DNA from 2 places in the Gordonia sp. LMA167 genome. Region 2 is predicted to be linked to the other one. Evidence: predicted binding sites of a transcription regulator. Region 2 holds the regulator's gene; the other holds the start of a gene.
What was found. Region 2 encodes HspR, which represses chaperone genes until heat shock. Its sites were predicted from a motif close to ANNTGAGTNNNNNNNACTCANNT; they were not measured.

Region 1 (15,956 bases), 390 kb from region 2:
TCATGTCTTCGATCGGCGCCAGGATGACGTCCTCTTTGGTCGCGAAGTAACGGTTGAACGTTCGCGGTGAGATGTCGGCGGCATCGGAGATCTGCTCAACCGTCGTCGCCTCGAACCCCTGCGTATCGCACAACTCCAGCGCCGCGGCGATCAGCCGATCGCGCGTCTGTTCCTTCTTGCGTTCACGGAGACCGGCCTTGACCTGGCCCGTTCGAGGTTCAACGGCAGTCACGAGCAGATTGTAACTCGTCTGACGCAGAATTTCTGCGCCTACAGCCAATTGTCTGTATCCGCATTTTGTCTCTTGACGCCTTCTGTCTGACTCTGCCATTATTTGGAGGCAGGTCTTACACACCTCTCAGGATCGAGGATCTCTTGACCACCTCCGACACTGCGATCCCACAGGATCTCCCCCACTCAGAAATCGCATCTCCACCGCCGGCAAACTCACGCCGCTGGTGGGCACTGGGCGTCATCGCCCTCGCTCAATTGATGGTGGTGCTCGACGCCAGCATCATCACCATCGCCTTGCCCTTCGCCCAGACCGACCTCGACATCTCCGACGCCAACCGTCAATGGGCACTCACCGCCTACACCTTGATGTTCGGTGGTCTGCTGCTACTGGGCGGCCGCATGGCCGACTACCTCGGCCGCCGACGGATGTTCTTGATCGGACTCGCCGGCTTCGCCGCATCCTCCGCGATGGCGGGATTCGCCTGGGACGGCATGTCGTTCTTCGCCGGTCGCGCCCTGCAAGGTGTGTTCGCGGCCATGCTCGCGCCGGCAGCACTGTCGTTGATCACCGTCACGTTCACCGAACATCGCGAGCGGGCCCGCGCCTTCGCTGTCTACGGAGCGGTGTCCGGCGGCGGTGCGGCGATCGGCTTGATCGCCGGTGGCGCGCTCACCGAGTACTTCTCGTGGCGCTGGACGCTCTTGGTGAACACCCCGATCGCCATCATCGCCGCGATCGGCGGCCTGACCCTGGTGATCCGGGACCGGCCGTCCCCGCGCACCGGCACCTATGACCTCCCGGGTGCAATCACTGTCACGCTAGGTCTCGTCAGCCTCGTGTACGCCTTCACCCGGGCGGCCGAATCCGGTTGGGGCGCAACGTCAACAATCCTGCTGTTCGCGGCCGCCGCAGCACTGCTGGTTGCCTTCGTGCTGATCGAGAGCAGAAGCGCCAGCCCGCTACTGCCGCTGCGCATCCCGGGTGAGCTGAATCGTGGCGGGGCATATCTGATCGCGTTCATCATCCCGACGGCGATGTTCGCCATGTTCCTGTTCTTGAGCTTCTACTTCCAGAACACCCTCGGCAACACGCCGCTGAAGGCGGGCGTCCTGTTCCTACCCTTCCCAGCAGCACTGATCATCTCGGCCGGAGCGGCCAGCTCGTTGCTCCCCCGGTTCGGACCACGACCGTTGATGGTGATCGGCACCGTGTCGGGGATCCTGGGTTACCTGTATCTGGCGCAACTGGACTCGAGCTCGACCTGGCTCTCACACATCCTGCCCAGCGAGCTCCTCATCGCCCTCGGAATGGGTCTGGTGTTCGTGTCCATGCAGTCCGTTGCGTTGCACCGCATCGACGAACGGGACGCCGGCGTGGCCAGCGCATTGGTGAACACATCCCAGCAGGTCGGTGGTTCGGTCGGCATCGCACTACTGAGCACGATTGTGGCGCAGGTGTTCTCCAACGACCACCGCAGCGCCATGACGGTCGACCAGGCCACCGGACAGACCGTCCCGGTGAACCCGCAAGACTTCATGTCGGCGAGCATCCACAGCTACGACGTCGCATTCTATTGCGGCGCCGGGTTCATGGGCCTCGCATTGCTGGTCATCATCGGCATGATCCGAATGGGACGACACGAGTTGGGCGACGAACCCCAGAACGCGGCCGTCGTCGCAGCCTGACGAGCCTGCGAGCGTCACCCACCCGCTCCCTGAGGAGCCTGCGAGGATGCGTCACCCACCCGCTCCCTGAGGAGCCTCCGAGCCTGCGAGGATGCGTCACGAAGGGCGCCCCTTCGTGACGGTCCTCCGCTAGCGCTCCGGACCTCCTCAGGGATCGGGGGACGTCAGCGGGCTTGCCAACGTCACCCACCGCTCCCTGAGGAGCGAGCTTGCCGACGTCCCCCACCGCTCCCTGAGGAGCGAGCTTGCGAGCGTCACGAAGGGCCCGGATCAGCCGATGACCAGCGACTCTCCGTCGGCACCGACATTCACCGGAACCACGTCGCCGTCGTGAACATCGCCGGCCAGCAACGCCCTCGCGAGTTGGTCGCCGATGGCCTGCTGCACCAGCCGCCGTAGCGGACGGGCCCCGTAGAGCGGATCGAAACCACGCTCGGCCAGCCACTCCTTGGCCTTCGGCGTCACCGCGAGCTCCAGTCGACGCTGTGCCAGACGCTTGCCCAACTGTGCCAACTGGATGTCGACGATGGAGACGAGTTCCTCCGGGCTCAGCGCGTCGAAGATCACGACGTCGTCGAGCCGGTTGATGAACTCCGGCTTGAAGGCCGCGCGCACCGCCATCATCACCTGGTCCTTGTCGCCACCCGAACCGAGGTTCGAGGTGAGGATCAGGATCGTGTTGCGGAAGTCGACCGTTCGACCCTGACCGTCGGTCAGCCGCCCCTCGTCGAGGACCTGCAGCAGCACGTCGAACACGTCCGGGTGGGCCTTCTCGACCTCGTCGAACAGCACCACCGTGTACGGACGACGGCGGACCGCCTCGGTCAGCTGGCCGCCGGACTCATAACCGACGTATCCCGGAGGTGCACCGACAAGCCTGGCGACACTGTGCTTCTCGCCGTATTCGCTCATGTCGATGCGAACCATCGCACGTTCATCGTCGAAGAGGAACTCCGCCAATGCCTTGGCGAGCTCGGTCTTACCGACGCCGGTCGGTCCGAGGAACAGGAACGAGCCCAACGGGCGGTTCGGATCGGCGACACCGGCCCGCGCCCGACGCACCGCGTCGGACACCGCCTGCACCGCCTCCTTCTGGCCGATGACCCGGTGTCCCAGTTCATCTTCCATCCGCAGCAGCTTGGCGGTCTCACCTTCGAGCATGCGTCCGGCAGGGATGCCGGTCCAGGACGACACGACCTGCGCGACGTCGTTCGGTCCGACCTCTTCCTGCAGCATCACATCCTGACCCGGATCGGTGCCGGTCTTCTCCACCGCGGCAGCCAGTTGCTTTTCCAGCCCCGGGATCTTGCCGTAGCGGAGTTCGGCAGCACGGCCGAGGTCGCTCTCGCGCTCGGCGCGATCCGCCTCACCACGAAGCCGTTCCAGCTCCTCCTTGAGGTCGCGGACCGCGTCGATGGCGGTCTTCTCCGACTGCCACCGCGCCGAGAGTTCGTTGAGCTTCTCCTTCTGGTCGGCCAGTTCGCCGCGCAGCTTCTCCAGACGTTCCTTCGACGCGTCGTCGGTCTCCTTCTGCAGGGCGACCTCTTCCACCTCGAGTCGACGCACGATGCGCTCGACCTCGTCGATCTCGACGGGGCGCGAGTCGATCTCCATCCGCAACCGCGAGGCGGCTTCGTCGACGAGATCGATGGCCTTGTCCGGCAGGAAACGCGAGGTGATGTAGCGATCCGACAGCGACGCCGCCGACACCAGCGCGGAGTCGGTGATACGCACGCCGTGGTGCACCTCGTAGCGCTCCTTCAGTCCGCGCAGGATGCCGATGGTGTCCTCCACCGACGGCTCCCCGACGTAGACCTGCTGGAAGCGCCGCTCGAGGGCGGCGTCCTTCTCGATGTGCTGGCGGTACTCGTCCAGCGTGGTGGCGCCGACGAGTCGCAGCTCACCGCGGGCGAGCATCGGCTTGATCATGTTGCCGGCGTCCATCGCGGAGTCACCGGTCGCACCGGCGCCGACGATCGTGTGCAGCTCGTCGATGAAGGTGATGACCTGTCCGGCCGATCCCTTGATCTCGTCGAGCACGGCCTTGAGGCGCTCCTCGAACTCGCCGCGGTACTTGGCACCCGCGACCATCGAACCGAGGTCGAGCGAGATGACCGTCTTGTTCCGCAGCGATTCCGGTACGTCACCGGCGATGATGCGTTGGGCCAGGCCCTCGACGATCGCCGTCTTGCCGACGCCGGGTTCACCGATGAGCACCGGGTTGTTCTTGGTGCGCCGAGACAGCACCTGGACGACACGGCGGATCTCGGTGTCCCGTCCGATGACCGGGTCGAGTTTGCCCTCACGCGCAGCCGCGGTCAGATCGGTGGAGTACTTCTCCAACGCCTGATAGGTCTGCTCGGGATCGGCGGTGGTGACGCGGGCATTGCCACGCACCGCGACGAACGCTTCGCGCAGTGCCTGCGGCGTCGCACCGACGTTGGCCAGGAGTTTGGCGGTGTCGGAATCGCCGGTCGCGAGGCCGACGAGGATGTGCTCGGTCGACACGTATTCGTCGCTGAGCTCACCGGCAAGCTGTTGAGCTGCGCTGATCGCCGCGATCGACTCGCGGGAGAGTTGCGGCTGGGCGCTGGCGCTGGCCACCGTCGGGGCGCGGTCCACCAAAGCCTGGGCCTGTGCGCGAACCGTCGACGGGTCCACCCCGACCGCCTTGAGCAGCGGCGCGGCGATGCCGTCGGACTGATCGAGCAGGGCCACCAGGATGTGAGCCGGACGCACGTCGGAATTCCCAGCACTGGCCGCCGCCTGCACGGCAGCACTCAACGCTGCCTGCGTCTTGGTGGTCGGGTTGAAGCTGTCCACTCGCGTGTACCTTTCTCTTTAGTCCAACAGACTCAAGTATGAGCCATTCGAGAGGTGCAACGCCAGTAAAGTTGAGTGCATTCCACTCAAGTCTTGCCTAGGGTGTGATGACGGTCACATTCTAGCGTCTCCAGTAACTCATTGATGCCTGCCCGCTCCCCCGAATCCGGCGCATCCACACACCGACAGGTTGGCCCGGCCGCGGCCCGGGTGTATGCCATCATCGTGTGGCAGGTGTCCGCCTGGACGGGCACGTCTGCCACACGCATCCTCAGTTCAGCGCCTTGGCGATGACGTCGGCGGCCGTTCGTCGCGCACGCTCGAGTGCGGTCGTCACGTCGAGCGCGCGGAAGTCTTCGGAGATGATCTCGACACCCCATGGGCCGCCCCATCCGATGTCGGCGAGCGCCTGGATCAGTCCGATCAGATCGAATGACCCTTCACCGCAGAACAGTCGCCGATCCCGGGTGTCCTCGAACAGGGTGCCGCGCACGGTCTCGGCCGCATCGTCGAGTTCGACGCCGAAGAGAATGTCCGAGGTGAGCGACGCCCGGAGATCGGCGATCGAGGTGCCGGCTCGGAACACATGCCAACTATCCACGAGCACACCGCAATTGGGTCGGTCCACGGCCCGCACGAGGTCGGCTGCCATCGGCACGCTGGACACCATCGAGAAGGGCATCGCTTCGATGGCCAGGCGGATTCCACGGGCGGCTGCATCGTCGGCGAGATCACGCAGGGGCGAGACGAGCGGGTCGATCGAATCCAGCGCGGTCCCGAACGCGGTGCCGATCTTGATGTGGCCGGCGCCCAGATCGGCGGCGGCCCCGAACAGCAGTGTGCGCACGTCATCGGAAGCGGCGCGTTTGTCGCCGGTCTCCCACCAGTCGGTGAGCAACTCGACCTCGACGTGCCGCAGGCCCGCGCCACGGATCGCTTCGCCGAGTGCGCCGAAGCCGGGTTCGTCGCGCAGAACACGGAGATCATCCTGAGCGATGCCGATGCCGGCCCATCCGGTGTCGGCGATTGCCTGGATGCGTTCGGCGATGGGGATCGGACTGACTTCGCTGGCCTGGAGCGGCTTGACGTTGCCGGCACTGGTCCAGCAGGTGGCGAGGAGTTCGATGGAGTTCGAGGACATGGCGTCGCTGAGCTTTCTGTGCGTGGTGGAGTCAGGCTTTCGGGATACCGATGGTCGTGCCGGTCGTCGCCGATTCAAGGGCGGCGTCGGCGAGTGCCAGCGCGAGCAGGCCGTCGTCGAAGCCGGGTGAGCACGGTTTCCCAGTACGGATGGCGGCGACAAATGCATCGAGCTCGGCACGGTAGGCGGCCGCATAGCGTTCCAGGAAGAACGGGAAGTACGGCTGCGCTTGTTCGGTGCCGGTGGCGTCGTATCGGCGCACGGTGGTCGGCGTGATGTTGCCGGCCGACAGCATGCCGGTGGCCCCGAAGGCCTCGAGTCGCTGGTCGTAGCCGAAGGTGCAGTGACGTGAGTTCATGATCGTCACGATCTCGCCGTTGCTGCCGCGCAAAGTGACTGTCGCCGAATCGAAGTCGTTGAGCTCGGCGATGTCATCGCTGAACACGTTGGCGCCGACGGCGGTGACCTCGACGATCTCCGGAACGAAGAACCGTGCGATGTCGAGGTCGTGAATCGTCATGTCGCGGAAGATGCCGCCGGACGCCTCGATGTAGCCGCGTGGTGCGGGTTCGGGATCGCGGCTGATCACGATGAGCTGTTCGAGCCGACCGATCGCACCCGAGGCCACCTGTTGCTGGATGGCGGCGAACGCCGGATCGAAGCGGCGGTTGAATCCGAGCATGATCGGTACGCCGTGCGCGAGGACCGAGTCGCGGCATTCGCGCACCGTGTTGATGTCGAGGTCGATCGGCTTCTCGCACAACACTGCCAACCCCTTGGCCGCAGCGCGTGACATGAGATCGACATGGGTGGGTGTCGGCGAGGCGATGACGACTCCGTCCAGCCCCGGCTCCGCCAGCGCGTCCTCGGGATCCTGGACTGCGCGAGCACCGGTCGCCGCGGCGAGGGCTTGTGCGCCATCGAGGAACGGGTCGGCGACGACCGCAAGTTCGACGTCCGGGTTTTCAGCGATGCTGCGGGCATGGACGTGGCCGATGCGGCCCGATCCGAACAGGGCCAGGCGCAGCTTGTCGTTCGACATGGGTGATCCTTTGCAGTGCAGGGGTGTTGGCCCCGGAGTGACGTGTGAGTTGGCGACTACAGATCGATGCCGGCGCCTCGGTCCGCCGACGACCGATAGCAGGCGTCGATGATGCGGGCCACGGTGAGCGCATCAGAAACCGGTGACACGATCGGGGCGCCGGTGCGGATGCTGTTGATCCAGCCCCGCATCTCGGTGTGGAAGTTGCTGATGTTCTCCAGTTCGGGCAGTTCGGAGAACCTGTTCGCCTCGGTCCGGGCGAACGGCGGTGTGAAGTAGCTCTGCGTCCACTCGGTCCACCCCGCCTGGTATCCCTCGCGTGCCTCGTCGACGAACACGCGCAGCCGCTGCGGGAGCACGCCGGCCTCGATCAGCCCGTTCGTGCCGTGGATCGTGATGTTTGAGCTCTCGAACCATTCCAGGCGGTCGTGGCCGTCGAAGCTGAATGTCGTGGACATGTCGGGGTAGTTCAACAGCACCGCCGCGGAGTCCTCTCGGCTGGCATCGTCGGAGAGCTTCGACGACTTGTGCACCCGCGCGTTCACCGAGTCGGGAGCGCCGAAGACGTGCACCAGCGCATCGAGCATGTGGCAGCCGAGAATCCACAACACGCCGCCCATGTCATTGGGCTGATTGAGATGCTGGGTGAGGTGCTCCCCGGCCAGCGCCGCGCCGCGCGCGGAGACGCTGACGACGTCACCGATGACGCCCTTGTCGACCAGGTCCTTGGCGCGATTGATCGATTCGGCCAGGCGCACGTTGTAGCCCACCTGCAGGACCAGGTTGGCAGGCGCCCGCAGCTCCGCGTCGCGGAGCTGCTCGAGGTCGGCAACGGTACCGCCACCCGGCTTCTCGACGACGACCGATTTGCCTGCGGCGAGCGCACGCAACGCATGGGGCACCATGTCCCGGCTCTTGGAGTGGACCATGATCGCGTCGATCTCGGTGTCGCCGAGGATGTCGTCGATCTCGCGCGCCTCGAGGTCGTACTTGTCGGTGAAGTACTTCAACCGGGAATCGTCGTCGGCGGCGGCGATCACCTCGACACCGTCGATCTCCCACAGTGCCCGCACCCGGGCCGACGCATGGGGATGAGTGATACCGAGTAGGCCTACGCGAATGGTGTCGGACACGGTGGGGTTCTCCTGTCTGGCAATGCTCTGGGCTATCTGCCGGTTACCTCTGTCGGGTCCGAGCAGGTGGTGAGTGCATGTCCTGCGGCGCTTAGCCCGGCTCGACTATCACCTAGTGGACATCTCGTCCAAGTGTGGCATGGGGCACGTCGCGGGTCAAGACGATGCCTCGGACACGGCCGGATCGACCCAGCCGAGATACCGCGAGAGTTCTCGGGCGCCCCACTCAACCAACTCGGATACCGACCGGCCCTCGTCCGGCTCCGCGAGGATGCCCTCGCGGAGGCCGCTGACCGACAGTGACGCGGCGACACGGCCGTAGTGGTCGAATATGGGCGCGCCGACGGCTGCGATACCAGGGGTCACGGTGTTGTCACTGACCGCGAGCCCGGTATCGCGCACCGCTTCGAGCTGTGCATACAACTCCGACCGCGACACGGCGTCGCGGCGCAGGTCATCGCTCGACGCGGCGATCGAGGCGTACTCGTCCCAGGCCTCCTTCTCCTCGAAGGCGAGCAGCGCCCGTGGGGCGGCTCCGACGTGCAAGGGAAGCGAGCGTCCCAGCTGCAACACCGTGCTGTTCACCCGCACCCCGTCGATGCGCTCGATACAGACGGCACGTGGGCCGTTGCGCACACACAGGAACGTGGTCTCACCGGTGGCTCCGTGGATCTCCTCGAGAATCGGGCGCGCAGCCTTGCGGATGTCGAGTCGTCGAACCAGCTCCGAGGCCAGGGTGAGGACCTTGCCCCCCACCCGATAGGCACCTCTGGGGGTGATCTGTTCCACCCAGCCGAGGTCCACCAGGGACGCCAGCATCCGATACACCGAGCTGGCCGGCTCGTTCGTGAGCTCGGTCAGTCGGGCAGAGGTCGCAACTCGTTCTGCGGCAAGGGCTTCCATCAGTGCCCCGGCTTTGAGGATCAGCGCAGGCGAGCGTGGGCCGCTGCGTTCGGCGACAGCGGCCGCACCCAGGCCGCCGCGTGGCACCGGCGACGAAGGCCGGCCCATCGACTCGGCGATCGCGCGTGCCGCGACCTCGAGGACCTGCGCCGCCGACTCGGCCTGCGGGACGATGCTGGACCGCAGACCGGCGACCGAGATCACGCCGACGACCTGGTCGTCACGGCGTACGGGTACCGCCACCGATGCGATACCGTCGACGATCTCGCTGTCGGTGACGCTCCACCCGCGCGTCACGGTGAGCGTCAACCGAGCGCGGAGATCGTCGACACTGGTAGGTGTGCGGGCTGCCAGCGGCTCGAAGCCGGCCGAGGCCAGCCACTCTTCTCGGACCGCGTTCGGCGCGAACGCCAGGGCCACCTGCGATGCCGCGCCCGCGTGCGGTGGTAGCACGCGGCCGGGCTCGAGGTCGCGCAGGTCCACGACCGCTCCGCCCTCCTGATCCAGGCACAGCAGGCCGCCGGGCCCCGGAACGGCGAAGTACGCGTTCATACCGACCTGTTCACGTACCCAGCGCAAATGCTTGTGCAGGTCGCGCCGGTCGACGAAGGCCTCGACGACGGCGTCGCCCCAGCGCAGCAACCCCGGGCCCAGTTCGAGTCGACCATTGGCGCCACCGCGGACGATCTCCAGCTGCTCGAGTGCGGCGGCGATCCGGTACACGCTCGGCCGGGGCTCATCGACGGATTTGGCCAGCTCAGCAGGGGTCGACGGGCCCGAGCGGGCGAGTTCGTCGATGATCTGACCCGCCTTGGTGAGCAATTGAATGGAGTTCACTGCGCCTCATCCCTGAAGTTGTCGGGCCTGCTCCGGCACGCCGATCGCCGATCCGACCCTGCCACGCAGGCGGTTGATACCGCGCTGCCCGGAGCGTCTCTCGTCATTCGACGTTAGCCGTATCACTTTCTATCAGAACCGTGGTACTGTGCGAACACCTCGTCCATTGTATGAGAGTACATCTCCCGAACAATCTGCAGGAGGGGTCACGTCGATGACCTACGACTTCATTTATCAATCGCTTCCGATGAGGGTCCGCTTCGGCCCCGGTGCCCGCCGCCTGCTGGCCGAGGAGCTCGACCATCTCGGGCTCCGGCGCGTGCTGGTGCTGTGTTCGCCCGGGCAGGACGATGTCGCGCAGCAGATTGCGGACCTGTTGGGTGACCGCAGTGTCGGTCTGTACCCGCACGCCGTCATGCACGTTCCGGCCGAGGTCGCCGAAAAGGCCACCGCCACCGCGGCCGACCTCGGTGCGGACGGTTGTGTCACCGTCGGCGGCGGCTCGGCCATCGGCCTCGGCAAGGCGATCGCCCTCAAACACGGATTGCCGATCATCGCCGTACCGACCACCTACGCCGGCTCGGAGATGACGCCGGTCTGGGGCTTGACCACCGACGGCCGCAAGGAGACCGGACGGGACCAGGCAGTCCTGCCCCGCAGCGTCGTCTACGACCCGGAATTGACCACGACACTGCCCGCCGCCATGTCGGTCACCAGTGCGTTCAACGCGATGGCGCACGCCGTCGAGGGCCTCTATGCACCCGATACGAGTCCCATCGTGTCGTTGCTCGCCGAGGAAGGCGTCCGCGCACTGGCCGCGTCGCTGCCCGGGGTGGTCGCCGATCCCACCGGCCTCGATGCGCGCAGCGAAGCCCTCTACGGCGCCTGGCTGTGCGGCGCCACCTTGGGCGCCACGACGATGTCGCTGCACCACAAGCTGTGCCACGCGCTCGGCGGGACGCTGAATCTGCCGCACGCCGAAACACACACGGTGGTCCTTCCGCACGCGCTGGCCTTCAACGAACCCGAAGCGCCCGCCGCAGTTGCTGCGCTGTGCCGTGCGCTGCCCGGCAACGGCGCACCGTCGTCGCGGATCTGGCGGCTGTCGCGCGAACTGGGGGCACCCGCCTCCCTGGCCGAACTCGGCATGACCGAGGACGACATCGACCGCATCGTCGACGAGGTGACCGCCCGCCCGTACGGAAACCCGCGGCCCGTCACTCCTGCTGCGGTCCGAGAACTGCTGCGCGCGGCCTGGGCCGGCGATCGCCCGGCCGGCCACTGACCACCATCCGCCCCACGACCATGATCGAGATCACCATGACCGACACCGTTGCCGCCCACACCACCGCCATTCCGACTCCCGGCCCTGAGCAGGACGCGGTCGAAGAGCGACTGACCCGCAACGTCCTGCAGTCCTTCGCCGAGTGCAAAGATCCACGTCTGACCTATCTGATGCAGGCTCTCGTGCGTCATACCCATGCGTTCATCCGGGAAGTGCGACTGACCGAATCCGAGTGGAACACGGCAATCGAGTTCCTCACCGAGGTCGGCAACATCACCGACGACCGCCGACAGGAGTTCATTCTGTTGTCCGATGTGCTCGGGGCATCCATGCAGACCATCAATGTCAACAACGAGGCGGTCGGCGACGCCACCGAGGCGACCGTCTTCGGGCCCTTCTTCGTCGACGACGCTCCACGCATCGACAACGGCGGCGACATCGCCGGCGGTGCAACGGGCCAACCGTGCTGGGTCGAGGGCACCGTCCGCGACCTCGACGGTGCGCCCGTCCCGAACGCCCGGATCGAGGTGTGGGAAGCCGACGACGACGGCTTCTACGACGTCCAGTACGGCGACGATCGCGTCAGCGGTCGAGCACATCTGTTCAGCGACGACGAAGGCGGCTTCCGATTCTGGGGACTGACCCCGACGCCGTACCCCATCCCTCACGACGGCCCAGTGGGCAGAATGCTCGCCGCGACCGGACGCTCGCCGATGCGGGCCTCACATCTGCATTTCATGGTGTCGGCCCCGGGGCGGCGCACACTTGTCACCCACATCTTCGTCCGTGGCGACGAACTGCTCACCTCCGACACCGTCTTCGGCGTCAAGGAATCGCTCGTCAAGGACTTCGTGCCACAGGGCCCGGGCACACCCACACCCGACGGCCGCGACCTGAACGGATCTGACTGGGCCCGCGCTCGCTTCGACATCGTGCTCGCCCCTGACCGCTGACCTCCGACCGCTGACCTCTGACCTCTGACCGCTGACCTCTGACCGCTGACCTCTGACCCCCGACACAACTGAAACAGACTGCACCACTACAGAAGTAACCACCTCTCTGCAAACAGCCCACAACCGGGAACCGGAAGCATCCGACCCGGCAGGAGAAACTCATGTCCAACACCGCCCCCTCTCTCACGGCAAGCGGAGTAGCGCTGCCACCCTTGCGTCCCGGACCGCACCAACGCCGCATGGACCTCATCGCGGTCGTGGCCACGTTCGGCGGCCTGCTCTTCGGCTACGACACCGGCGTGCTCAACGGCGCACTCGAGCCGATGAGCCGGCAACTCGGCCTCACCGCCGTCACCGAAGGGCTGGTGGTCAGCACCCTGCTCGTCGGTGCCGCGATCGGCTCGGTGCTCTGCGGCCGGATGAGCGACGTCCTCGGCCGCCGCAAGACCATGATCATCCTGTCGATCATCTTCTTCTTCGGAACCCTCGGCGCAGTCGCCGCCCCCAGCCTCGAACTCCTGCTGCCGGCCCGATTCATCCTCGGCCTCGCCGTCGGCGGTGCATCGGTCACCGTGCCGATCTACCTGTCCGAGCTGGCGCCCGCCGAACGTCGCGGCACTCTCTCCGGGCGCAACGACCTGGCCATCGTGATCGGTCAACTCGCAGCGTTCGTCGTCAACGCCATCATCCACGCGGTGTGGGGCGAACACGACGGTGTGTGGCGGATCATGCTCGCGGTCTGTGCGATCCCCGCGGTCTGCATGTTCATCGGTATGCTCCGGATGCCCGAATCCCCACGCTGGCTCATCTCCAAGGGCCGCGACGACGAAGCACTCGCAGTGCTCTCGCAGGTACGCACCCAAGATCGCGCCCGCGCCGAGATGGCCGAGGTCGAAGAACTCGCCGAAGAAGAGCGCGAATCGCAGACCGGTGGTATCGCCGACCTCGCCATCCCGTGGGTGCGGCGCATCCTGTTGGCCGGTGTCATCATCGCCGTCGGCCAACAGCTGACCGGCATCAACTCCGTCATGTACTACGGCACCGACCTTCTCAAGACCGCCGGATTCAGCGACAACGCCGCGCCCATCGCCAACATCTTCATGGGAGTGGCATCGGTCGTCGGCGGTGTGCTCTGCCTGTTCGTGGTCATCGAACGCGTCAGTCGCCGCCGTCTGATCATCTCCGGACTGATCGGTGTCACGATCTGTCACGCCCTGATCGTCGCGTCCACCCTGGTGGTGCCGGATGGCAAGCTGCAGGCCTATGCCGTGCTCGGTTTCGTCGCACTCTTCGTGCTCGTCATGCAGACAACGCTGAACATCCCGGTGTGGGTGTGTCTGTCGGAATTGTTCCCGTTGCGGATGCGCGGGTTCGGTATGGGGGTGTCGGTTCTGATCGGATGGTCCACCAACGCCATTGTGGGACAGGCTTTCCCCACTCTGGTTTCCATCGGCGGGATCACCGGGACCTACACCGTGTTCTTCGTGGTGTGCGCGATCATGACGTTCCTGACCTACAAGACGCTGCCCAACACCAGCCACCGGTCACTCGAAGAACTCGAAGAATCGTTCGCCCGCGGCGATTTTCGCTGACACCGCACATCCACCTCAAGGAGTCACCATGAGCATCATCGTCGCCGTGACCGATACCGCTGAAGGCGCCCACGCTCTGCACGAGGCCGTCACCGAAGCGCGTCGGTTCGACACCGACGTCGTCGCCGTCAACCTCACCCTCACCACACTCGATGCATCCGAGATCGTCACCGACACCGCCATCACGGTTGTGGATCGACTCGGCCGTGACGAACGCGACCCCGTCGACGCCGTCCTGCACGAGATTGACCGGTTCCAGCCCAGCCGTCTGGTGGTGGGTGTCAAGCGCCGCAGCGCCGTCGGAAAGGCGGTACTCGGTTCGATCAGCCAACGACTGATCCTGCGCAGCCCGATCCCGGTGCTCGCGGTCAAACTCGACGAGGGGAAAGACGCCGTCTAGGCATCCGGCCGGCGCCGCCAGGGGTTCAGCGCTGCGCGGCGCCGGCCACGTCTGTGACGATCCGATTCGCCAACTCCTCCGACGACCCGGGATTCTGCCCGGTGTACAGATTCCCGTCGACGACGATGTGCGACCGCAGCCGGATCAGCCCCTTGGAGTACTCGACACCCGCCTCCCGGAGCATGTCCTCCAGTAGCCTCGGCGCCTTGCGCGCGAACAGGTTGAGCAGCTTCGCGGTTGTCGACCCGATAACCACAACACTTCTCGTCACAGCTGAGCGCGGTTACGGACCATGACGTTGCGCCGATTCGACTCCAGTGCCGCCCAGTTCGGTGCGCTGGCCGCAGCGAGGTCGCCTTCGACGGCGAGAGCGGCCCCGGTTGTGGCGCCCCATCCGGCGTCGTAGATCTGTTTCACCGAACGGAGTATCCCACCGTCGGTGTCGGCGATCCGGTGCGCAACCTCCAGGGCACGATCCACCAAGCCGTCGTGAGCGACGACCTCGGTCACCAGCCCGATACGCAGCGCGAGTTGTGCGTCGACGACCTCTCCGGTGAAGGACATCCGTCGCGCCCAGCCGGGCCCGACACGGTCGGGCAGTCGAACGGTCATCCCGCCGCCGGGCAACACGCCCACCCGGGCGTGGGTGTCGGCGAACACGGCGCGTTCACCGGCGATCAGGAAATCGCAACCGAGTGCGATCTCGAGCCCGCCGGTGAACGCCGCGCCGTTGACGGCACCGACAACCGGGGTGGCGAGCTCACCGACGAGACGGATGCAGTTCGCCTCGTGAACGGCATCGAGATAGTCCGGGCCATCGGCGGCCAAGCTCTTGAGATCCAGTCCCGCGCAGAAAGCCGGATCTGCGCCGGTGAGCACGATGACCCGGACGGCCGGGTCCGCGTCGAGTTGACGCAGTGCGGAACTCAGCCCTCGGGCGAGATCCAGACTCAACGCGTTGCGCGCGTCCGGCCGATTGAGGGTCACGAGTGCGACGGTGTCTCGCACATCCACAAGAAGCGGTTCGGTCATCACGCGTCACCTTCGATAGCAGCGGTTCTGGAGAATCGTGGCGAGCATATCGGCATCCGACCCACGATCCGGCGATTCCGCCATCAGTCCCGGTGACGCGTGACGGTCGGCGGCTAGGACGCTCGGAAATACGGCCGGTACTTGCGCTTGGCCTCGACGATCTCCTTGGCCATCGACAGCGCCACGCTGACGACATCGACTCCGGTCACCGCGGATCGGTTCAGGACCTCGCGGACGGTGTCCGCGATGGCATCCACACGCTCTTCGAGGCCGTGCTCATCGTCGCGGAGTTCGGCCTCCACCGCGATGAGTCCGCCGGCATTGGCGACGAAGTCCGGCACGTGGACGATGCCTCGTTCGTGCAGATCCCGAGCGAGCCGGTCTTCGCTGAGCATGTTGTTCGCCGCGCCGACCAGCGCGGAGGTCCGCAACCGCGAGACCGCCGGTTCGTCGATCACGCCGCCGCCCGCGCAGGGAGCCACCACATCGACCTCGGCGAACAGAACCTCGGCGAGGTCGGCCCCGGTGATCCCGAGCTCGTCGACACCGCGCCGCACCCGGGCCGGATCGATGTCGGCTCCGATCACCTCGGCGCCCGCATCGGACAGCATCCGGGCAACGTGGAACCCGACATTGCCGAGCCCCTGGATCGCCACACGACTACCGGCGACCGCCTTTCCGTCGCACGCCTCGAGAGCGACCTCGATACCGCGCACCACACCGCGGGCAGTGAAGTAGGACGGATCGCCGCGCTGAGCCGACACCACCGGCACATGGCGTCCGATCAGTTCCAGGTCGCGCACCGACGTGCCCATGTCCAACGCCGGAATGTATCGACCATTCAGCGCCGCAATATATTTGGCATGTGCGACCAGCACTTCGTCACGATTCGCGA
Region 2 (15,956 bases):
ACGCTCCGTCGTCGACCGGTTCTTGGGGCGTCACCGACTGGTGTAACACATTGGCCACGTCGATTGCCTTGGTTGAAATCGGGGTCAGGCGCAGACCGACAATGCAGCGTGTATAGAGGTCTTGCGCCACAGTGAGTTCGACCGGCACCCAACGCAGCGTGATCGGCTCCATCGCGAACACGTCGAGGCGCGTTGTGTCGAGTACGAAGTACTCTCCGGGGCGCGTGGCGCGCAAACGGCCATACGGGGCCTCCGGCCGGTCGGCGGCGATTCGCCGTGCCTTTCCGCTGCCAAATGAATAGCGACCCTTGGAGAGCTCGTCCAGCCAGCGGTAGGCGGTCGCATTGGATGGGGTGGGCGCCAGATCGGCGCCACACCGCTCGGTCAGCAGATTGTTGGCCTGGTCGATTACTATGTTTCTGCTGGGTGTGGATTCGCGTGTGTACCGATTGAGTACGTCGAGGCACGCCTCCCGCCAGAGTGGGTCGATCGGCGAGCGCTGCTTCCTTGCTTCGACGAGGCCGGCTGGTCCTGACTCTTGATACGCCTTCACCCAGCGTTTGACGGTGCGGTCAGACATGTTGTGTGCGAGAGCGACCGTTTCGGAGCTGCGACCGATAGAGTCGCCGCTGTTGTGATGCATCTCCAGTACTGCTTCGACGACGGCGAGCCGTGCGTTGTAAGTCTCTTGCTGTTTCTTCGTAAGATTCGAAAGCAGTTGTCCGGACGTCTCGCAGGGCCTGCGAGGTGCGTCGAGCGGCTGAGAAGACCTCACGAGGTGTGGAGTGCTCACCGCTCGTGTGCCGCGATCCGATTCGACTATCGACCGACTGTCGCTGATCTCGACTATGCGGACCACGGATCCGTCGATCCACACCCGATCGCCAACAGCAAGTCGATAAGTGTTGCTCATACGGCCTCGGCTCGATGGATCAAGGTGTTGTCGCCGAATGGCCGGGTGAGATCGGCCGTGAAGGTGCCCGTCCACAGAAGCTCGAGGACGATGTGTCGAGGCCGTGCAATCCGCTCGGCTGCGAGTGTGGCTTCAGCGTGCGCGATTGAGAGCTCCTCTGGAAATCGTTCGAGCACCGTCTGGAACAGGGCCGCGCGCGACTCGCGGCGAGCCTGAGAAGCGAATCTGATGTTGTTGATCAATGCCGAGTCCTCGCCGGTCCAAACCTCATAATCGGCGGAGAGGCGCTTGGACACCACCTTGGTCCACGTGAACACGGCCTTGACCTCGTCTTTCTGCGCGATTCGTGGATTCTTGACGTCCACGACCAAATATGACCCATCAGCCCGCGTCAGTAGGAGATCGGGACAGTGGCGTCGGCCGGTACCTCTGTCGTCGCCGGTGATCCAGAAAGGTTGCGCCGTGATCCAAACGACTTCGGGATCGAAGTCGGCAAGCAAGATGCGGTCGCGTTCGAGAAGGCTTTCGTAAACCACGTGGTCGGCTGTTGTACGGGTCCAAAAAAGACCTGGATAGTGGCGTTGGCCGGCGTGGGACGGTGGCAGGCGCACTGGCTGGGCTCGGGCCATCGAGCTGATCGAGTGATCCCTGACCTGACTGATGGTCTCGTCACCGGCTTCGGTAACGAAGCGAATCTCGGTCGCACCGATCTGATCAGGCATTTTGCTATCGTGCCGCATGACAGCCCGATGAGAACGATGACACGCCTATGACAAGCCGATGAGAAAATGACACGTTCGGTGAGAAGCTACAGCCATCTTCAGGTCCTGGCGAAATATCGCAGGGAACAAACATCCGGCCACCAGGGTTGAGTCGGTCAGACTGAACTTTGGAGGTTAGATGACTGAGACATACTCAGTGCCCGTCCTGTTCGTTCCTGACCTGGTCGTCTTGCCCGGCATGGTGGTGCCGATCCCGCTCGACGACGCCGCTCAGGCGACGGTGGACGCGGCCCGGGCCAGCGAGTCCGGAAAACTGCTGGTCGCCCCGCGTCTGGACGACCGCTATCCCACCTACGGCGTGCTCGCGTCGATCGTCCAGATCGGCCGGATTCCCGGCGGCGGCACAGCCGTCGTCGTGAAGGGCGAGAAGCGGGCCCACATCGGGTCCGGCACCACCGGTCCGGGCGCGGCCCTGTGGGTCGAGATCACCGAGGTCGACGACCCCGAGATCACCGACGAGGTGAAGGCGCTGGCCGCCGAGTACAAGAAGCTGGTGCTGGCCATGCTGCAGCGTCGCGAGGCGTGGCAGATCATCGACGCGGTCAACAAGATGACCGATCCGTCCGACCTTGCCGACACCGCCGGGTACACGTCCTGGCTCACCGACGCCCAGAAGCGTCAGCTGCTGGAGACGCCGGACATCGCCGAGCGACTCACCCTGCTCACCGAGTGGACCGGCGAACACATCGCCGAGACCGAGGTCAGCGACAAGATCGCCGACGATGTGCGCAGCGGCATGGAGAAGCAGCAGAAGGAATTCCTGCTGCGTCAGCAACTCGCCGCGATCCGCAAGGAACTCGGTGAGGACGAACCCGACGGCGCCGACGACTACCGCGGTCGCGTGGAGACCGCCGACCTGCCCGACAAGGTACGCGAGGCCGCGCTGCGTGAGGTCGGCAAGCTCGAACGCGCCAGCGACCAGTCGCCGGAGACCGGCTGGATCCGCACCTGGCTCGACACCGTGCTCGACCTGCCGTGGAACGTCAAGACCGACGACTCCACCGATATCGCCGGTGCCCGCGAGATCCTCGACGCCGACCACCACGGCCTCGAGGACGTCAAGGACCGCATCGTCGAATACCTGGCGGTGCGTGCACGTCGCGCCGAACGCGGCCTCCAGGTCGTCGGCGGCCGCGGCTCCGGGGCCGTCATGGTGCTGGCCGGCCCGCCCGGTGTCGGCAAGACATCGCTCGGCGAAAGTGTCGCCCGCGCGTTGGGCCGCACGTTCGTGCGCGTCGCCCTCGGTGGTGTGCGCGACGAGGCCGAGATCCGTGGTCACCGCCGCACCTACGTCGGTGCTCTGCCCGGCCGGATCGTCCGCGCCATCGGCGAGGCCGGATCGATGAATCCGGTCGTGCTGCTCGACGAGATCGACAAGGTGGGCTCGGACTACCGCGGTGATCCGGCGGCGGCACTGCTCGAGGTCCTCGACCCTGCGCAGAACCACACGTTCCGCGATCACTACCTGGATCTCGACCTCGACCTGTCCGACGTCCTGTTCCTGGCCACCGCCAACGTGGTGGAGAACATCCCGTCGGCGCTGCTGGACCGGATGGAGCTGGTCACGCTCGACGGCTATACCGAGGACGACAAGGTCGCCATCGCCCGCGACTACCTGCTGCCGAGGCAGGCCGAACGGGCGGCCCTGACCGCCGACGAGGTGACCGTGACCGACGCGGCGCTGCGTGAGATCGCCGCCGACTACACCCGGGAACCCGGTGTGCGGCAGTTCGAGCGGCTACTCGCCAAGGCGCTCCGCAAGGCCGCCACCAATATCGAATCAGGCAAGGCCACCACACCGGTCACGATCGACGAGCCCGACCTCAAGGAATATCTGGGGCGGCCACGGTTCACTCCGGAATCGGCCGAACGCACCGCGGTGCCCGGCGTGGCCACCGGCCTGGCGGTGACCGGAATGGGTGGCGACGTGCTGTTCATCGAGGCCAACTCGACGGACGGCAAGCCCGGACTGCAGCTCACCGGACAACTCGGCGACGTGATGAAGGAATCCGCGCAGATCGCGCTGTCCTATGTCCGGGCGCACGCCGAGCAGCTCGGTGTCGACCCGACAGCGCTGGACAAGACCATCCACGTGCACGTGCCCGCCGGCGCGGTGCCCAAGGACGGTCCGAGCGCGGGCGTCACCATGGTGACCGCGCTGGTCTCCATGGCGACCGGGCGAAAGGTGCGTGCCGAGGTGGGTATGACCGGTGAGGTCACGCTGAACGGTCGGGTGCTGCCGATCGGCGGGGTCAAGCAGAAACTGCTTGCCGCGCAACGCAACGGGCTCACGACCGTGTTCATCCCGCAGCGCAACGAGCCCGACCTCGACGATGTGCCGGCCGAGGTGCTCGACGCGTTGGAGGTCAAGCCCATGGTCGATGTCGCCGACATCATCGTGCAGGCGCTCGAGCCGGCGCAGGAGGCGAACGCTACGGCGGCCTGATCCACACGGGCACAACGGCACACACGGCCGGGCGGTGCGTAGGAAGGTCCTACGCACCGCCCGTCTGTTGTGTTGTGCCGACTACGCGTCGCCCTGGAGCTGTGCCATCATGCCCATCGCATCCATGATGATGCGGCTCTCGCTCAGCTTGCCGTCCCGGAAACGATCCAAGGTCCAGGCCTCGACCGTCACCGATCGGCCTGTCGCCGGGATGCCGAGGAATTCTCCGCGGTGGGTGCCCGTCCACGTCGACCAGGCCGCCACGCGGTCGCCCTCGGCCACCATCTCGTGGACCGACCACCGCAGGTCGGGGAAGGCGCTGAACATCTGCGCCAAGAAGTCGCGTAGGCCGTCGCGCCCGGGGCCTTGGCCGGGCGGCGGATTCTGCTCGACGAAATCCTCGGTGAGGATGTCACTGATCATCTCCAGATGCTGACCGTTGATGATCTCGTCGATGAAACGCCGGTCGGCGAGCTTGTTGGATTCGGCCAAACTGGTTGTCGCGGTGTGTGCTTCGGTTGAGGTGGACATCGATCTGCCTTTCGTGGGTTGTCAGAGCGGAAGTCTGTTGGCGAGGGCTTCGTGTCCCTCGGCACGGCCGGAGAGGGTGCGCGCGAACTCGATGGCGTCGATGCCGATCGTCGGCGCGCCGCCGTGGCCGGTGAAGCGGCCACCCGCGGGGCCCTCGAGGTCGAGTGTGAAGGGCTGGTCGTGGACTTCTGCCCACTCGGCCAGGATGTCCTCGACGATCCGTCCGTCGTGATCGGCGGTGGGCTGCAGCTCGAGGCCGGTTGCCCGCGCGAGGTCGACGCGATGCATCCAGGTGTCGCGGGTGAAGCCGATGTCGAACAGGTACCCGAGGGGCTTCCAGCCGAGGTCCACGCCGAGGGGGGTGCCGATCGGCAACAGCGGAAGTGCGCGAACGGGTGTGGGCATACGCGTTCGTGCCCGCAATGCGGCGGCGGAGTGCGTTTCCCACAGGTTCGCCAGTTCGTCTGTCTGCCAGCGGGTCCGGGCCCGTAGCTGCGCCTCGTTGAGGCCGTCGACCCAGTGTTCGCCACCGATCTCAGCGGTCAGTGGTCTCCCGGCCCGGACCTGCCGGAGGAATTCCAGCGGATTGGCCTGCGCCTGGGCCGAGGCGATGACATGGACCACCACGTCTCGGACCGTCCAGCCGTCACAGTCGGTGGCCTTCGCCCAGTCGTCGGGACCGAGGCGTCGAAGCAGTTCGAGCAGGCGCGCGTTCTCGGTGGCGGTGAGTTGCATCGCCTCGTCGTGGCCGATCCGTTTGATGTCTGTTGCGGGACGGGTGCTTTCGAACGAAGTCATTGTGTGGCGTCCTCTCGGGGGAAGTGGTCGACGACGAGCGCGACCATGGTCTCGACATGTCGGGTCCATCGGTCACCTCCGGGGTCGTTGGCGATCTGCTGGGCCCCGATGCCGGCGATGACGGCGGTGTAGGCATCGAGTTGGGCAGGCAGTGTCGCGCCGGCCGCGACAAGCAGGACCTGTGTGCGCCGTACCAGTTGCTCCGCCAACCGGTAGGAGGTCTCTGAGGGGACGAATCCGGGAATGGTGCGCTGGAACAGCAGCTGTTGGCGTGGCGGGTTGTCCACGACGAACTCGACGATCGTCTGCGACAGCCGCATCAGTTGCTCGCGGGCCGAACCGGCCGCGGGAACGGCATCGATCCGTGCGAGCAACTCCTCGTAGGCTTCGGCGAACATCGCGTCGAACAGATCCAGCTTCGACGACACATAGCTGTACAGCGATGGCTGCCGCATGCCCACGCGTCGGGCGACCTCGTGCAGAGTCACCGCACCCAGACCGCTCTCGTTCGCAATCGACCACGCGGCGTCGAGAATCTGCCGGCGTCGCGCGGCGCGCTTATCGAGTGTGAGTGGCGGCATCAGCGGCTCCTATCGTTGATAGGCATAGAACTATCATTGATAGACGATGCGGGAAAGTCAAGAGTCTGTGCCGTTCGGGTGGGTGCTGGATCGGCGGCTCTGATTCGGCCACATCGGCAGCAGCCGATGAGTGCGACGACGATAATCGGTACTGCGGTTTGTCAACGCTGCGCCCGGATCAGGTGAGCCTGCGACCTGCGCGGAACGGATGTCGAGGAGGTCCCATGACCGATCTACCCACCATCACCGACGAAGAAATGCAGACGAGTCTTCAGTACGCCCAGCCGTATTCCGTGGTCATCCTTCGGGCCGGCCCGAAGTACAAATCTCCCGAGGCCGAGGCGATCATCTGGGAACACGGCCGCCGCAATTTCGCGCTCCGGGCGGCCGGCGCCCTGTCCGTGGTGCTCCCGGTCCTCGACGATTCGGATGTGTGCGGTGTGGGCATCTTCGATCGCGACGTCGACACGACCACCGGACTCATGAACGACGACCCTGGGGTTCAGGCCGAAGTCTTCACCTTCGAGGTGCACCCCGCCCGGGGCTTCCCCGGGGATGCGCTGCCGCCGGAACCTGTGTAGCTCGTCGGCAAGCAACCCATTGGCTGAAACCGACACACCAGCGGGCCGCGGTATCGATCATCGTTACCGCGGCTCGCAGGTGTTGATTGTTATGTCATTCTTCGCCGATTCGGTGAGTCACCGTCGCAAACCGAACAGTTCCTATCAGATCTGCCCGATGTTCTCGAGTATGTTCATGAACACCGTCGCGTTCTCATACAGCACCCACATCTCGGCAACTGTGGCATCGTGCGTCACCGGGTTCTGCAAACCGAAGTTGTTCACCCAGGCGGCAGTTCGAGTCGATTGGAACAATACGGTGGTCGCTCGCTTGTCGCCGATGATGTCACCGAGGAACCAGGCGGTGAACAATGGTTCCAGATCGACCCCGTAGGTCTTCTTGAAGGCCTTGATGATCGCCGGAGTGGCGTCTACGAGTGCCCCACCGAAGGTGTAGAAGTCGCGGGTGTCCTGCGGCGTCGACTTCACCGTCACCAATGCGTTCGGGAAGTCGATGATCAGATGCGCGAAGATCTCGCCCATCAGCACGCGCCCGGGACTGCGGTCGCAGTGCGTGGTCAGCCGCAGCGCCTGCGCCCAGTGAGCGGGAGGCTTTCCGCCCGTGACGAACTCGTGCAGCGCGCTCACATACAGGCGCACGACCTCCACCGCGAGGGCCGTGGCCCAGACCGGGTCGTCGTAGATCCCCGATTTGATACTCGGACCAACGAGTTTGAGGATCTCGTCGAAGGCGATCGGGAAGGTTCCGCGGTAGTCGTTGGGTTTACTCAGGACTTTGCGGAGGTCGGCGATCTTCTTCTGCGCGTCGTCATAGGTGACGATGCTTTTCGGATCGGTCAGCGCACCGAGTTGTTTGTTTTGTTCGGGTGTCGACTTGGGAATGCAGGCCGATACCGCTGTGGGGGATGCCATTGCCGTCGGGGCGATCGCAGTCACTGTGCCGAAGGTCAACGCCGTAGCCAGAAGTGCCACACCAACAGATTTGAATGCGCGCATGAGCGAAGAATATTCACATTGGTGCACATCCGTGTCGGAATTGTGAAGCTACCGAAAGGTAAGGTTGGCCGCGAGGCTCGCTCGTGCCGATGGCGCCGACCGCGTGGTGGCAGTCATCGCCGGTGAACATGTCACCGTGAACGTCGGCACGTATCGGGCCAACAAATCAACGAGATGCACTGTCCCGCAGTCCTTCCCGGCGCTGTATCGGTCGTCGTCGTACTCCAGGGCGCGATGGGACGCCACCGCGATCCTTCGCTACCCGTCGGCGGTAGGAATCGATCAGTCGTCGCCGGTCGGGAAACCGAAGATGCGCGCGATCGCCAGGCGGATCAATTCCCGGGGGAAGTGTGTGGTCGCGATCAGTGTCTGCTGCTGGATGAGTCCGTCGATGAGCGCCACCACCAGTTCCGCCGACCGTTCCGGGCTGTCCGGTCCGAACGCCGCCACGAACGGCTCGGTGAACTCGATGAAGGCGCTGCGGTTGGCGTTCACCTGCTTGCGCAGTTCGTCGTCGAACTGCGCTTCCACGACCAGCGCGTGGCGCGCACTCACCACGCCCTGCCCTTCGGTGGACATCGCCTCGACGAAGTCGGTGGTGCAGTCGAGGATCATGTCGGTGGAGGAGTCGTTTCCGGCCGCGAGTATCGGGGTGAACGCCCGTATCGCGATGGCATACATCTGCTCGTACACCTCGGCGAGCGCGAGTGCCTGGAGTCGAGATCGGGTCGGTGCGTAGTAGTTGACCGAGCCGGCGGGCAGGCCGACCGCCTCGTCCACCGATCGATGTGTCAGTGCTCGCAGGCCGCCGGCGGCGATGACGTCGAGAGCCGCCCGCCCGAACCGCGCCTGCCGGTCAGTCATCGTCGGCTTCGATGTCACGACCCCGCCTTCCGAGGTCACAGGCCTCGCGTCTGGAGACCGGGTCCATGCCCGGCTGATGCAGTCTAAACAGCGGTCGCTGGGTGTCGCATGACCGGAGCCGGGCAGTGAGATTTGACTCACATTGAGTGATATACGCTCAACTTTGACCGCGAAATCGGGAACATTCTCCGCGATCGTCCCGTTGGACTCATCGAGAAACCTGAGTCGTGTAGACTCAACCCAGGTTGACTCCGGCTCGTTCTTTCAGTAGGACATGAGTCGGATGCACTGAGGTTCGGGTCCCGCGCGGGTTTCGAAGAACATCCGCGGTTCGTGCCAGACCGGCGCCGGACCCGGGCACGTACTTGGGTGCAGACCCATGAACTAGGAGGAACACATATGTCTCGTGCAGTTGGAATCGACCTCGGCACCACCAACTCGGTGGTCTCCGTGCTCGAAGGCGGCGAGGCCGCCGTCATCGCCAACGCCGAAGGCTCCCGCACCACGCCCTCGATCGTCGCTTTCGCACGCAACGGTGAGGTTCTGGTCGGACAGCCGGCGAAGAACCAGGCGGTCACCAACGTCGACCGCACCATCCGGTCGGTCAAGCGTCACATGGGCGAAGGCGACTGGTCCGTCGAGATCGACGACAAGAAGTACACCCCGCAGGAGATCAGCGCCCGCACCCTGCAGAAGCTGAAGCGCGACGCCGAGTCCTACCTCGGTGAGGACGTCACCGACGCGGTCATCACCGTCCCGGCTTACTTCAACGACTCGCAGCGCCAGGCCACCAAGGAAGCCGGCCAGATCGCCGGCCTCAACGTCCTGCGTATCGTCAACGAGCCCACCGCCGCCGCACTGGCCTACGGCCTGGACAAGGGCGAGAGCGAGCAGACCATCCTCGTCTTCGACCTCGGTGGCGGTACCTTCGACGTCTCGCTGCTCGAGATCGGCGACGGTGTGGTCGAGGTCCGCGCGACCTCCGGCGACAACCACCTCGGTGGCGACGACTGGGATCAGCGCATCGTCGACTGGCTCGTCGACAAGTTCAAGAGCCAGAACGGCATCGACCTGACCAAGGACAAGATGGCGATGCAGCGTCTGCGTGAGGCTGCGGAGAAGGCCAAGATCGAACTGTCTGCGTCGCAGAGCACCTCGATCAACCTGCCCTACATCACCGTCGACGCGGAGAAGAACCCGCTGTTCCTCGATGAGCAGCTGAGCCGTAGCGAGTTCCAGAAGATCACCTCGGACCTGCTCGAGCGCACCCGTGCGCCGTTCCAGGCCGTCATCAAGGACGCCGGCATCGCCGTCGGCGACATCGATCACGTGGTGCTCGTCGGCGGTTCGACCCGTATGCCCGCGGTGACCGAGCTGGTCAAGGAACTCACCGGTGGCCAGGAGCCCAACAAGGGCGTCAACCCCGATGAGGTCGTCGCCGTCGGCGCCGCCCTGCAGGCCGGCGTGCTGCGCGGCGAGGTCAAGGACGTGCTGCTGCTCGACGTGACCCCGCTGAGCCTCGGTATCGAGACCAAGGGCGGCGTGATGCACAAGCTGATCGAGCGCAACACCACGATCCCGACCAAGCGGTCGGAGACCTACACCACGGCCGAGGACAATCAGCCGTCGGTGCAGATCCAGGTCTATCAGGGTGAGCGTGAGATCGCCTCGCACAACAAGCTGCTCGGTTCGTTCGAACTCGGCGGCATCGCCCCTGCGCCGCAGGGTGTGCCGCAGATCGAGGTGACCTTCGACATCGACGCCAACGGCATCGTGCACGTCACCGCCAAGGACAAGGGCACCGGCAAGGAGAACTCGATCCGCATCCAGGAGGGCTCGGGCCTGAGCAAGGACGAGATCGACCGGATGATCAAGGACGCCGAGGCGCACGCCGACGAGGACCGTCAGCGTCGCGAGGAGGCCGAGACCCGCAACCAGGCCGAGTCGTTGGTCAACCACACCGAGAAGTTCCTCAAGGACAACGAGGACAAGGTGCCGGGCGAGGTCAAGGACAAGGTCGAGGCATCGATCGCGGAGGCTCAGGAGGCTCTGAAGGGCACCGACATCGCCGCCATCAAGGCCGCGATCGAGAAGCTGTCGACCGAGTCGCAGGAGATGGGTCAGGCGATCTATGCGGCATCGGCTGCGGAGTCGCCCAACGGTGGCGCACCGGAAGGTGAGACTGCCGGCGGCGACGACGTGGTGGACGCCGAGGTCGTCGACGAGCCGTCGAACACCGGGGACAACAAGTGACCGCTGGCGGGCCGGACGGCACGCACGCTGCCGAGGAACCGGTCACGGTGACCGATCGTCGTCGCATCGACCCGGAAACGGGTGAGGTGCGCGAGGATCCGGCCGCCGGACCGGGCCCGGCGGAAGCCGAGCCGGTTACGGATGCGGCGCCCGACGAGGGCGAGACAGCCGCCGACGTCGCCGACGAGCGGGTGGCCGAGCTGACCGCGGACCTGCAACGAGAACGGGCCCAGTTCGCCAACTTCCGGCGGCGGGCTGCCGAGGAGAAGCAGGGATCGGTCGCCTATGGCAAGCAGCTCCTCATCGACAAGTTGCTGCCGGTTCTCGACGACCTCGACCGTGCCCGTGAGCACGGCGACCTCGAGAGCGGACCGCTGCGCGGTGTCGCCGACAAACTGGCCGGCGCACTGGCCGGCGAGGGACTCGCCAAGTTCGGCGAACCGGGCGACGTGTTCGACCCCGAATTGCACGAGGCGGTCCAGCACGACGGTGAGGGCGCGGAGCCGGTCATCGGTGCCGTGTACCGCACCGGCTACCGGCTCGGCGAGAAGGTGATCCGTCACGCGATGGTCACGGTCACCGACCCGGTTGATACACCGAGCAATGCAACTGAACAGACTGGTGCACAATAAGCGCACCCTTCTCGATCCCTGAGGAGCGAGGGGCGCTGGTGACCTCCTCGCTCCCTGAGTGACCACCCGGTCCCTGAGGAGCGAGGAGCGCTAGGGCTGGCGACCACCCCGCTCCCTGAGGAGCGAGGAGCGCTAGGGCTGGCGACCACCCCGCTCCCTGAGGAGCGAGGAGCGCTAGGGCTGGCGACCACCCCGCTCCCTGAGGAGCGAGGAGCGCTAGAGCTAGCGACCACCCCGCTCCCTGAGGAGCGAGGAGCGCTAGCGACGAGCGTCACGAAGGGGCGCCCTTCGTGACGCTCGCAAGCTCGCTCCTCAGGGGGCGGGGACGCTCGGCTCGCTCCTCAGGGGGCGGGGACGCTCGGCTCGCTCCTCAGTGGGCGGGGACGCTCGGCTCGCTCCTCAGGGGGCGGGGAAACTCGCACCTCAGGGGGCGGGGACGCTCGGCTCGCTCCTCAGGGAGCAGTGAACGACAACTGAACAAGGACAACTTCATCCAGACAATTGACATATCGAAGGAGGTGACGTCTGGTGGCTCCGCAGAGAGAGTGGTTGGAACACGACTTCTACAAGGACCTGGGCGTTGCTTCTGACGCTTCAGCTGAAGAGATCAAGAAGGCCTACCGGAAGCTCGCTCGCGAGCTGCACCCCGATGCGAATCCGGGTGACACCGCGGCCGAAGAGCGATTCAAGCGGGTGTCTGAAGCACACAGCGTGCTGTCCGATGCCGAGAAGCGCAAGGAATACGACGAGACCCGCGCCATGTTCGCCGGCGGACGATTCCGCGGCGGAGGCAACGGGTTCCCCGGGGGCTTCCCCGGAGGCGGGGGAACGACCTACACGACGTCGACCGGCGCCGACTTCAACATCGGCGACCTGTTCGGCGGGGGCGACGCGGGCGGCGCCGGCGGCGGATTCGGCGACCTGTTCGAGGGCTTGTTCAACCGCGGCCCGCGCAACTCGACGGCCACTCGGCCCAAGCGCGGCAACGACCTCGAGACCGAGACGTCGTTGTCGTTCAAGGACGCCGCGATGGGTACGACCGTCCCATTGCGGGTGACCAGCCCGGCTCCCTGTACGACCTGTCATGGCAGCGGCGCGAAGCCGGGCACCAGTCCGCGGGTCTGCCCGAACTGCAACGGTTCCGGGTTCGTGAGCCGCAACCAGGGGGCGTTCGGTTTCAGCGAACCGTGCCAGGACTGCCAGGGCACCGGGTCACGGATCGACGATCCGTGCTCGGATTGCGAGGGCACCGGTGTGAAGGTCCGCGCCCGCACCATCAATGTCCGCATTCCCGCCGGCGTGGAGGACGGCCAGCGCATTCGCTTGGCCGGCCAGGGGGAGGCGGGCCGTCGCGGAGCGCCGTCCGGCGACCTGTACGTCGTCGTGCACGTCACCGCCGACAAGGTGTTCACCCGCAGCGGCAACGACCTCAAAGTGCAGCTGCCCGTCAGCATCTCCGAGCTCGTGCTCGGTGCGACGGTGTCGGTGCCGACGCTCGACGGGACCGTCGGGGTCAAGATCCCGGCGAACACCACCGACGGCCGCACCCTGCGGGTCCGAGGACGTGGGGTGCCCAAGCGGTCCGGCGGCGCCGGTGACCTGCTCGTCACCGTCAAGGTGGCCGTACCGCCGAAACTGGACGACGCGGCCGCCGAAGCGATGCGGCAGTACGCCGCCGCGGAGAAGGCCGCCGGTTTCGATCCCCGCGCCGGGTGGGGGCGATGATGATGGCGCGCGACTTCGAGAACGAGAGTGCCGCGACGTTCCTCATCTCGGTCGCCGCCGAACTCGCCGGCATGCATGCGCAGACACTGCGCACCTATGACCGGCTCGGTCTGGTCACGCCGCAACGCACGAGCGGCGGCGGCCGGCGCTACTCCACGCGCGACGTCGAACTGCTCCGCGAGATCCAGCGCCTGTCCCAGGAGGAGGGCGTGAACCTCGCCGGGATCAAGCGGATCATCGACCTGAGCAATCAGGTCGACGCGCTCCAGCAGCGGGTTCGTGAACTCCAGGCCGACCTCGACAGCGCGTCCCAGCGGCGTGGCGGCGAACTGGTGCCGGTACCACGGACCAGCGCGCTGGTGGTGTGGCAGCCGCGGCGCAAGCGTAAAGCCGACTGATCGGCGACATCGCCCACCCGCTACCCTGACTCGGGACGAAACGTCGCCGGAGACAGGACTGAGGACATGGCCGAGACGAAGGGCGCCCATTTCGGGGGCGGCTCGCCCTCGGCCGGGTCGGTGCTCGGGATCTCCGTCGTCGAGGATCAGGTGGCCTCCATCGTCCGTGGCCCAGACGGCGAGATCATCGCCACCAACCTGGTCGAGCTGCCCGATCCGTCGGCACAGAGTTCGGAGACCGCGATCCACGAGCTCGTGGATTCCGTGCCGTACGAGATCGATCGGATCGGTATCGCCTGTGCGCGGCCGGCCACGCAAAGCTATCTGCAGTCGAATCTTTCGCCCGGCACGTCTCGGCCCGGCTGGTACGACAAGGTTCTCGTCACCGACTCGCCGAGCGCCCTTGCCGAGGCGGCCCGCGCGGTGGTCGCCGGCCGCGGCATCATCGCCGTCGTCGACCTGGACCGCGCGGCGGTCCCGTCGCCGGGATCGTCGGTGGTCACACTGGACTCGGCGACCGGCGAGGTGCTCGGCACGGCCGAGTTCGCCTACGGTTCCCCCGGTCCCGTCACCGATCCGGCCCATGCCAGTGCTGTCGCCGACGCGGTGGTGGCCGCACCCGGCGGTTCGTCGGTGACGTCGGTGGTGTGTACCGGCCCGGGGGCGGAGGTGCCCGGCGCGGCGTCGGCCCTCGAGTACGCACTGGCGCGCCCGGTCACGGTGGCCCACCAACCGGCGCTCGCCGCTGCCGTCGGTGCGGCCACACTCGCGGTGCGACCCACTGCCGCGGTGCGCGGAGCGTCGTCGAACCGTCGCTGGTGGCTGATCGGCGCAGCGATCGTGGCGGCCTTGGCCCTCGGCGCGATCGCAGCGTCGGCCGTCTTCGCCGGGGTCGACGCTGCCGACGAAGACGCGGCCCCGACGTCCACGGTCACCGAGACCGCGCCACCGACGACCGTGACCCGCACTGCCGAACCGGTGACACAGGTCCGTACCGAGGTGGCGACCACGACGGTGCGCGCTCAGCGGGAGACCGTCACCGAGACGTCGACGGCCACCGAGACCGAAACCGAGACCGAGACCGCCACCGATGCGCCGACCGTCACCGTCACCGAGACGACGACGGAGACCGTGTTCGGCGGCGGCCCGGGCACCACCTACGGCCCGCCCTGACGCGAAGACGCTCTGTTCGTTCCCCTGGTATCGGCAGGTCCCCCGCCGGCTGGTGGAGAGTTTGGCGATACCCGGGGGAGGAAGCTCGGACCGTCAGCCGACCGGGTCGTGCTGGATCATGCTGGCCCGCGCACCCGCGATGAGCAGTCGGCGACGGGTCGTGTCGATCATCTTCGCCGACCCCGCGATCAGGACCTGATGGTCATCCCACGGGCCTGACCCGGCGACCACCTCGGCCAGGGTGCCGATCCGGTGCTCGATCCCCAATGCCTCCGGCGTCGCCATCGACGTGATCCACCACGGATCGGCAGTCTCCTCCGACACCGCGGTCACCGTCAGCCACGGATTGGTCGCCGCGATCCGACGTAGCACCGCGAGGTCATACAGCTCGCCCGGGTACCGCATCCCATAGAAGATGTGGGTGGGCGGCGAGTCGGCCCGTTTCGACATCTCGATCAACAGCGCTCGCAGCGGCGCCAGGCCCGTCCCGCCCGCGACCATCAGCACCGGCCGCTGCCGGTCGACGTGCAGCGTGCCGTGGCCCTGAGCGAAATACCAGACATCGCCGGGCCGCGTCTCACCGACGATCGCGGAGCTCACCGTTCCTCCCTGCACGGCACGGACATGGAACTCGAGTTCGCCCGCCGGGTTCGGGGGGATGGCAGGGGACAGATTGCGCCACACCTTGGGGCGTTGCGGAACCTGAACCTCGAGGTACTGGCCGACGTCGAACCGAAGCGGCGCGTCGGTGCGCAGCCGGACCACCGCCAGGTCACGGGTGATGCGGAACTTCTCCACGACCTGCGCCGACCACAACGCCGGATGGGGCGCGGTTTCGGCGGCTCCGCGCATCACCCCGGTGGTCAGCATCATCGCCTGCGTCACCGTCTGCGCCGCCTCGTCGTCCCAGTAATCGCCGAGGATCGCGGCGAACTCGGCGATCAACGCCTGGTAGATGATGCCGTAATGCTCGGGCCGCACGCCGTACTTGCGGTGGTCACGGCCGAGTTGCGCCAGGAATTCGATCAGCTCCTGATGCCCGGCTTCGCTCGGCACGACGTCGAGCACATGGTCGATCACCCGGAAGAACGCATCGCGCTGACCCGCCATCACGGCCGGGAAGAGTTCCCGGAGGTCCGGGTCGATGGAGAACATCCGCGTGTAGATGTTGGTGGAGAAGCGGTCGGGGTCGCGATTGATCAGGTCACGGAGGTGATGCAGCGTGTGCCGAGAGTGACTGGCCACGTCGCACTCACCTCCCCGTTGATCCGTTGTTCCGCGTC

Region 1: a site for HspR is predicted at 4,813-4,835, ahead of clpB (ATP-dependent chaperone ClpB). Genes of this name have one in related genera too.

Annotation. Positions count from the first base shown of each region.
Region 1 is NZ_CM176708.1:6,399,463-6,415,418, forward strand. It holds gene ACVT6V_RS28725 (TetR/AcrR family transcriptional regulator) at 1-232, opposite strand, end outside; gene ACVT6V_RS28730 (MFS transporter) at 376-1,920, shown strand; gene clpB (ATP-dependent chaperone ClpB) at 2,191-4,743, opposite strand; gene ACVT6V_RS28740 (sugar phosphate isomerase/epimerase family protein) at 5,015-5,884, opposite strand; gene iolG (inositol 2-dehydrogenase) at 5,916-6,926, opposite strand; gene ACVT6V_RS28750 (Gfo/Idh/MocA family protein) at 6,983-8,059, opposite strand; gene ACVT6V_RS28755 (IclR family transcriptional regulator) at 8,216-9,799, opposite strand; gene ACVT6V_RS28760 (maleylacetate reductase) at 10,014-11,084, shown strand; gene ACVT6V_RS28765 (intradiol ring-cleavage dioxygenase) at 11,120-12,037, shown strand; gene ACVT6V_RS28770 (sugar porter family MFS transporter) at 12,199-13,629, shown strand; gene ACVT6V_RS28775 (universal stress protein) at 13,658-14,029, shown strand; gene ACVT6V_RS28780 (hypothetical protein) at 14,055-14,285, opposite strand; gene ACVT6V_RS28785 (enoyl-CoA hydratase) at 14,297-15,061, opposite strand; gene ACVT6V_RS28790 (Glu/Leu/Phe/Val family dehydrogenase) at 15,175-15,956, opposite strand, start outside.
Region 2 is NZ_CM176708.1:6,789,275-6,805,230, reverse strand. It holds gene ACVT6V_RS30570 (TnsB C-terminal domain-containing protein) at 1-913, opposite strand, end outside; gene ACVT6V_RS30565 (TnsA-like heteromeric transposase endonuclease subunit) at 910-1,635, opposite strand; gene lon (endopeptidase La) at 1,814-4,141, shown strand; gene ACVT6V_RS30555 (ester cyclase) at 4,223-4,672, opposite strand; gene ACVT6V_RS30550 (maleylpyruvate isomerase family mycothiol-dependent enzyme) at 4,694-5,470, opposite strand; gene ACVT6V_RS30545 (TetR/AcrR family transcriptional regulator) at 5,467-6,051, opposite strand; gene ACVT6V_RS30540 (hypothetical protein) at 6,276-6,632, shown strand; gene ACVT6V_RS30535 (DUF5995 family protein) at 6,777-7,628, opposite strand; gene ACVT6V_RS30530 (TetR/AcrR family transcriptional regulator) at 7,911-8,510, opposite strand; gene dnaK (molecular chaperone DnaK) at 8,892-10,745, shown strand; gene grpE (nucleotide exchange factor GrpE) at 10,742-11,377, shown strand; gene dnaJ (molecular chaperone DnaJ) at 11,906-13,102, shown strand; gene ACVT6V_RS30510 (heat shock protein transcriptional repressor HspR) at 13,102-13,500, shown strand; gene ACVT6V_RS30505 (hypothetical protein) at 13,567-14,673, shown strand; gene ACVT6V_RS30500 (FAD-binding oxidoreductase) at 14,767-15,918, opposite strand.